3 regions of the Solibacillus sp. FSL H8-0538 genome follow, and region 1 is predicted to be linked to each of the others. Evidence: a T-box and tRNA genes for the amino acid it is inferred to sense, from the RefSeq annotation. Region 1 holds a T-box; the other regions hold tRNA genes.
The links. A T-box is a leader RNA that pairs with one kind of tRNA and senses whether it is charged. The one in region 1 lies ahead of ileS (isoleucine--tRNA ligase), so its partner is inferred to be a tRNA-Ile.

Region 1 (2,231 bases):
GATGCGGTCCATTTCTTGCCCTTTCACTTCTTGGATAACTTCATAGCTATCCCACTCAAGCGCTTTCGCTACTGTTTCAAGTAATTCTTTTGCCACGATGAATTTTTTCTCGCCAACTTGAGTAACCGCGTAAATAAATTCAGGATTTAATGAGATCCCTAAGTTCGCGGGTAAAGTCCAAGGCGTTGTTGTCCAGATGATGAATTTTGCATCCGCTGGTACGACACCTTTAGCATCTTTAATCGCAAAACTTACATAAATTGATGCAGACTTAACATCTTTGTACTCTATTTCTGCTTCCGCTAAAGCCGATTCAGAAGAAGGAGACCAATAAACAGGTTTTAAGCCTTTGTAAATGTACCCTTTTTCCGCCATTTTACCGAATACTTCGATTTGACGTGCTTCAAATTCCGGTTTTAATGTGATGTATGGGTTTTCCCAGTCACCACGAACTCCTAGACGTTGGAACTGAGAACTTTGATTAGCAATTTGCTCGTACGCATACTTTTCACAAAGCTCACGGAACTCAGCAACAGACATTTCTTTACGCTTAACACCTTTGTTTGTTAATGCTTGCTCGATTGGTAAACCATGTGTATCCCAGCCTGGAATATACGGTACATGAAAACCAGTCATAGATTTTTGACGGTTGATCATATCCTTGATTACTTTGTTTAATGCGTGCCCGATATGAATATCACCATTCGCGTAAGGAGGGCCATCATGTAAAATAAATGATGGGCGATCTTTTGTACGCTCATTTACTAATTTATTGATGTCCATTTCGTTCCATTTCTCTTGCATTTTCGGTTCCATTGTCGGTAAACCACCGCGCATCGGGAAATCCGTTTTAGGCATTAATAACGTTTCTTTATACTCTACCATTTGGAAAGCCTCCTATTTTTTGAAATCTATATGCAAACCGCTGCACTATTACCCGTTTAACCAAATTAGAAAGACATATCTCCCCCAAAAAAGGAAGAGATGAAGTCCTTACATAATTACATAAAAAAAAGCTTCCCGTCCCTGGTAAAGGGACGAGAAGCGTATGTCTCGTGGTACCACCCTAATTTGCAAAAAGCGTGTGCTTCTTTGCCTCTTAGACGCTGTAACGTAGCGTGTGACGAAACGACTTACTTACTAAATCATCTTGACGTTTTTACGCCAATTGAATCCAGTGTAGTTCAGTCGTTTAGCTCAGGAGTGATTTTCTGTTTTAATTGCTTCGTTCGAGCTTTCACCGTCCTCGAATCGCTAAACCGCATTCAAATCATACTGTCTCCGTCTTTGCTTCATTTGCATATAAAAACTTCATACTTGTGTATCAGTATATGAAAATGACCTTGTTTATGTCAAGCACTATCCACTAATAAGTAGTACTCTCACTTGAAGAATCGTTTTCCTCTTCAGACCGCGCATGTGCTTGAATTTCAGTCAAATGCACATCATATTCCAGTAAATGATCCCAATCATCTGTATTTAATAAATCCAGCTGTGCTTCTACAAGCATCTTGAAGCGATTACGGAAAACTTTTGATTGTTTTTTTAACTCATCAATTTCTATTGTTACTTTACGCGCCTTCGTTAACGCTTCATTAATAATACGGTCTGCGTTCTTCTCTGATTCTTTTACAATTAATTTCGCTTCTTTTTGAGAATTGCGTCGTACTTCATCCGCTGCCTCTTGTGCGACAATAATGGAGCGCTGTAATGTATCCTCTAGTGAATTATAATGATTCATTTGCTCGGTCATCGTCTTAATTTTTTCGTCAAGTTCTTTCTTTTCACGCAAAATGATTTCATAATCTTTAATGATTTGGTCTAAAAATTCATTTACCTCATCTTCGGCATAGCCGCGGAATCCACGCGTAAACTCTTTGTTATGTATATCAAGAGGTGATAGTGGCATGTCATTCGACTCTCCTTTACACGTTTATACTATAAAACTCATTATATAGGTTTAGTTTCACATTAACATCAATTTTCCGTAAAATTTCCTTGTTATTTACGCTTTTTGCTCTAATCGACCTACTTGGAGACGAATTTTATCTTTCTTTGTTCTTCCTTCAGTCATAATGACCTTTAGTCGACCATAGCCGCGCGCAGATAATATATCTCCTTCTTGTAGCTCAAATGATGTTGTTTCGCGCACAGTCCAGTTCACCTTCACCTTACTAGCAGCGATTAAACTTTGGGCTTTTTGACGTGAAATATTAAGCACGGTTGCCAGC
Region 2 (2,231 bases), 1.9 Mb from region 1:
ATTGTCATGAACGCGCGCTGGCCGTAGCAAGCCGATTTCATCATAATAACGTAATGTACGGTGACTGACTCCTGAAACTTTCACTAGTTCATTGATGAACAACTTCATCACCTCCCTATGAATACTATAAACAATGACGTAACGTCAAAGTCAAGCAAAAAAAAAAGATTGAGATGATTTAATCATCTCAATCTTTTAATATGACCCGTACGGGATTCGAACCCGTGTTACCGCCGTGAAAGGGCGGTGTCTTAACCGCTTGACCAACGGGCCAAAATTCTATGGCGGAGAAGGAGGGATTCGAACCCTCGCACCGCTTACGCGATCTACACCCTTAGCAGGGGCGCCCCTTGAGCCACTTGGGTACTTCCCCATAGAATAAATTGGCTCCGAAGGCAGGACTCGAACCTGCGACCTGCCGGTTAACAGCCGGATGCTCTACCAACTGAGCTACTTCGGAATAATGAAATGGTGGGCCTAAATGGACTCGAACCATCGACCTCACGCTTATCAGGCGTGCGCTCTAACCAACTGAGCTATAGGCCCTTAAAGTGGAGCGGGTGAAGAGAATCGAACTCTCATCATCAGCTTGGAAGGCTGAGGTTTTACCACTAAACTACACCCGCAAATGGTGGGTCAGGACGGAATCGAACCGCCGACACTTAGAGCTTCAATCTAATGCTCTACCAACTGAGCTACTGACCCACAATTTATAAATGGCGGTCCCGACCGGGATCGAACCGGCGATCTCCTGCGTGACAGGCAGGCATGTTAACCGCTACACCACGGGACCATTTTGGTTGCGGGGGCCGGATTTGAACCGACGACCTTCGGGTTATGAGCCCGACGAGCTACCACTGCTCCACCCCGCGACAATAAATATTAACTTAACATTATATAGTTTGAGTTTTAAAGAAATCATTTAATATAATTAAAGATGGAGGAGGTAGAGGGATTCGAACCCCCGCGCGGTTTAACCCGCCTGTTAGTTTTCAAGACTAATCCCTTCAGCCAGACTTGGGTATACCTCCAAAGTTATATATAAATGATGGACCTTACAGGACTCGAACCTGTGACCGGACGGTTATGAGCCGTCTGCTCTAACCAACTGAGCTAAAGGTCCTTTAAGATGGCGGCAGAGGGAGTCGAACCCACGACCTTTCGGGTATGAACCGAGTGCTCTAGCCAACTGAGCTACACCGCCAGGATCTTTATAATGGTTAAAAATGGTGGAGCCTAGCGGGATCGAACCGCTGACCTCCTGCGTGCAAGGCAGGCGCTCTCCCAGCTGAGCTAAGGCCCCAAAATAATGGTCGGAATGACAGGATTCGAACCTACGACCCCTTGGTCCCAAACCAAGTGCTCTACCAAGCTGAGCTACATTCCGTCTATATGGCGCGCCCGGCAGGAGTCGAACCCACAACCTTCTGATCCGTAGTCAGACGCTCTATCCAATTGAGCTACGGGCGCTATTATTTGTTATTAAAAAATAAATGGTGCCGAGGGCCGGAATCGAACCGGCACGGTGATCACTCACCGCAGGATTTTAAGTCCTGTGCGTCTGCCAGTTCCGCCACCCCGGCACATGTTGGAGCGGAAGACGAGGTTCGAACTCGCGACCCCCACCTTGGCAAGGTGGTGTTCTACCACTGAACTACTTCCGCATGTGCATAAGAATTTATTACTCTGACAGTATATGAAATTAAATGGTGCGGGTGAAGGGAGTCGAACCCCCACGCCTTGCGGCGCTAGATCCTAAGTCTAGTGCGTCTGCCAGTTCCGCCACACCCGCAGCAGACAAATATGAAAATGGTGAGCCATGAAGGACTCGAACCTTCGACCCTCTGATTAAAAGTCAGATGCTCTACCAACTGAGCTAATGGCTCTCTAAATGGTGCCGGCGAAAGGAGTCGAACCCTCGACCTACTGATTACAAGTCAGTTGCTCTACCAACTGAGCTACACCGGCATTTAGAATGGTGGAGGATGACGGGCTCGAACCGCCGACCCCCTGCTTGTAAGGCAGGTGCTCTCCCAGCTGAGCTAATCCTCCTGGGTATAATGCCTAGCGACGTCCTACTCTTGCAGGGGGAAGCCCCCAACTACCATCGGCGCTAAAGAGCTTAACTTCCGTGTTCGGTATGGGAACGGGTGTGACCTCTTTGCCATCATCACTAGACTTGCACATGAAGTGCTAATTTTGTCGTTACAACATGGATATCGTAAACTTTT
Region 3 (2,231 bases), 1.9 Mb from region 1:
ACTCTACTCTCAATGAACAATAAGTAAAGAAAGGAATCTTGTCCACTTAATCAGTAAAAAAATCCTCAAAATAATACTTGCTTCATTATTCTTAGTTATCCAATAATCAAAACCACCAGTATAACTGCTGGTTTGCTCTACGCGTGAAACGCTGGGGTACTGGCTCATGTCTAAAGACATTCTGAAAGGTCCCCCAACTGCACTCCGTTTCCTCACAGACCGCTAAAGCGGCTTATTTTAGTAGATAAGAAAGGATAACTTTCATATCTACATAAGTAAGGACAGCATCTCACCCTATATTGGGTGAGATGTGTCTTTCTAATCTTTTCTTTCTTTTGATTTCTTCTCCTGTGAATGGGTCAATGAATTCTTTCATTGTCATTTGATCTTCCAGGATATCTTCTTGTAATTGGTTTTTAATGTACTCTTGAATTACTTTTCGATTTCGTCCTACTGTGTCGACATAATATCCTCGACACCAAAATTTACGATTTCCATATCGATCGTTCAAATTCGCATGTCGATCGAAAATCATGAGACTACTTTTCCCTTTTAAATACCCACCAAATGCCGATACGCTTAACTTCAGTGGGATACTGACTAACAGATGAATATGATCTGGACATGCCGTTGCTTCAATAATTTCTACACCTTTTCTTTCACATAGTTGGCGTAGTATACGACCTATGTCCGCTTTTATTTGACCATAAATAATTTGTCTTCTGTACTTTGATGCGAAGACGATGTGATACTTACAATTCCATGTTGTATGTGCTAAACTTTTATTATCCATTTTGGGTACTCCTTTCGTACGAAGTCAGTTGACTAGACCTGACTTTATTGTACGACTGGAGTTTTTTTTTTGTCCATAGCTAAAAGCTTTTTGGAACCCCCGGCATAGCAGGGGGGTTTCAAAACATACAAAAAAAAGATTGAGATGATTTAATCATCTCAATCTTTTAGTATGACCCGTACGGGATTCGAACCCGTGTTACCGCCGTGAAAGGGCGGTGTCTTAACCGCTTGACCAACGGGCCTAAAAACATACTTATGGCGGAGAAGGAGGGATTCGAACCCTCGCACCGCGTTAGCGATCTACACCCTTAGCAGGGGCGCCTCTTGAGCCACTTGAGTACTTCCCCAAAATAAAAAATGGCTCCGAAGGTAGGACTCGAACCTACGACCGTCCGGTTAACAGCCGGATGCTCTACCACTGAGCTACTTCGGAACAATGACATGGTGGGCCTAAATGGACTCGAACCATCGACCTCACGCTTATCAGGCGTGCGCTCTAACCAGCTGAGCTATAGGCCCATTCAAAAATGGAGCGGGTGAAGAGAATCGAACTCTCATCATCAGCTTGGAAGGCTGAGGTTTTACCACTAAACTACACCCGCAAAAAATGGTGGGTCAGGACGGAATCGAACCGCCGACACTTAGAGCTTCAATCTAATGCTCTACCAACTGAGCTACTGACCCATAATTTAAAAATGGCGGTCCCGACCGGGATCGAACCGGCGATCTCCTGCGTGACAGGCAGGCATGTTAACCGCTACACCACGGGACCATTTTGGTTGCGGGGGCCGGATTTGAACCGACGACCTTCGGGTTATGAGCCCGACGAGCTACCACTGCTCCACCCCGCGACAATAATAATTAATTTAATAAAATGTAGATTGAGTTTTAAAGGCACCATTTAATTTGATTAAAAATGGAGGAGGTAGAGGGATTCGAACCCCCGCGCGGTTTAACCCGCCTGTTAGTTTTCAAGACTAATCCCTTCAGCCGGACTTGGGTATACCTCCATGGCTGTATTTAAATGGTGGACCTTACAGGACTCGAACCTGTGACCGGACGGTTATGAGCCGTCTGCTCTAACCAACTGAGCTAAAGGTCCTTTAAGATGGCGGCAGAGGGAGTCGAACCCACGACCTTTCGGGTATGAACCGAGTGCTCTAGCCAACTGAGCTACACCGCCAGGATCTTTATAATGGTTAAAAATGGTGGAGCCTAGCGGGATCGAACCGCTGACCTCCTGCGTGCAAGGCAGGCGCTCTCCCAGCTGAGCTAAGGCCCCAAAATAATGGTCGGAATGACAGGATTCGAACCTACGACCCCTTGGTCCCAAACCAAGTGCTCTACCAAGCTGAGCTACATTCCGTCTATATGGCGCGCCCGGCAGGAGTCGAACCCACAACCTTCTGATCCGTAGTCAGACGCTCTATCCAATT

Region 2: it encodes a tRNA-Ile, which carries the amino acid that the T-box ahead of ileS (isoleucine--tRNA ligase) is inferred to sense. The anticodon was not compared.
Region 3: it encodes a tRNA-Ile, which carries the amino acid that the T-box ahead of ileS (isoleucine--tRNA ligase) is inferred to sense. The anticodon was not compared.

Annotation. Positions count from the first base shown of each region.
Region 1 covers NZ_JBBOPI010000001.1:958,034-960,264, reverse strand. The annotation lists gene ileS (isoleucine--tRNA ligase) at 1-885, opposite strand, end outside; T-box leader at 1,031-1,297, opposite strand; gene MHH87_RS04380 (DivIVA domain-containing protein) at 1,367-1,909, opposite strand; gene MHH87_RS04375 (YlmH family RNA-binding protein) at 2,006-2,231, opposite strand, start outside.
Region 2 covers NZ_JBBOPI010000001.1:2,831,854-2,834,084, forward strand. The annotation lists gene MHH87_RS13370 (MerR family transcriptional regulator) at 1-108, opposite strand, end outside; tRNA gene MHH87_RS13375 (tRNA-Glu) at 202-273, opposite strand; tRNA gene MHH87_RS13380 (tRNA-Ser) at 283-373, opposite strand; tRNA gene MHH87_RS13385 (tRNA-Asn) at 385-460, opposite strand; tRNA gene MHH87_RS13390 (tRNA-Ile) at 470-546, opposite strand; tRNA gene MHH87_RS13395 (tRNA-Gly) at 553-626, opposite strand; tRNA gene MHH87_RS13400 (tRNA-Phe) at 630-705, opposite strand; tRNA gene MHH87_RS13405 (tRNA-Asp) at 718-793, opposite strand; tRNA gene MHH87_RS13410 (tRNA-Met) at 798-872, opposite strand; tRNA gene MHH87_RS13415 (tRNA-Ser) at 939-1,031, opposite strand; tRNA gene MHH87_RS13420 (tRNA-Ile) at 1,050-1,123, opposite strand; tRNA gene MHH87_RS13425 (tRNA-Met) at 1,131-1,204, opposite strand; tRNA gene MHH87_RS13430 (tRNA-Ala) at 1,228-1,303, opposite strand; tRNA gene MHH87_RS13435 (tRNA-Pro) at 1,311-1,387, opposite strand; tRNA gene MHH87_RS13440 (tRNA-Arg) at 1,394-1,470, opposite strand; tRNA gene MHH87_RS13445 (tRNA-Leu) at 1,495-1,583, opposite strand; tRNA gene MHH87_RS13450 (tRNA-Gly) at 1,590-1,664, opposite strand; tRNA gene MHH87_RS13455 (tRNA-Leu) at 1,708-1,792, opposite strand; tRNA gene MHH87_RS13460 (tRNA-Lys) at 1,811-1,886, opposite strand; tRNA gene MHH87_RS13465 (tRNA-Thr) at 1,893-1,968, opposite strand; tRNA gene MHH87_RS13470 (tRNA-Val) at 1,977-2,052, opposite strand; rRNA gene rrf (5S ribosomal RNA) at 2,063-2,178, opposite strand.
Region 3 covers NZ_JBBOPI010000001.1:2,835,818-2,838,048, forward strand. The annotation lists gene tnpA (IS200/IS605 family transposase) at 290-793, opposite strand; tRNA gene MHH87_RS13490 (tRNA-Glu) at 966-1,037, opposite strand; tRNA gene MHH87_RS13495 (tRNA-Ser) at 1,052-1,142, opposite strand; tRNA gene MHH87_RS13500 (tRNA-Asn) at 1,154-1,228, opposite strand; tRNA gene MHH87_RS13505 (tRNA-Ile) at 1,238-1,314, opposite strand; tRNA gene MHH87_RS13510 (tRNA-Gly) at 1,324-1,397, opposite strand; tRNA gene MHH87_RS13515 (tRNA-Phe) at 1,404-1,479, opposite strand; tRNA gene MHH87_RS13520 (tRNA-Asp) at 1,492-1,567, opposite strand; tRNA gene MHH87_RS13525 (tRNA-Met) at 1,572-1,646, opposite strand; tRNA gene MHH87_RS13530 (tRNA-Ser) at 1,713-1,805, opposite strand; tRNA gene MHH87_RS13535 (tRNA-Ile) at 1,821-1,897, opposite strand; tRNA gene MHH87_RS13540 (tRNA-Met) at 1,905-1,978, opposite strand; tRNA gene MHH87_RS13545 (tRNA-Ala) at 2,002-2,077, opposite strand; tRNA gene MHH87_RS13550 (tRNA-Pro) at 2,085-2,161, opposite strand; tRNA gene MHH87_RS13555 (tRNA-Arg) at 2,168-2,231, opposite strand, start outside.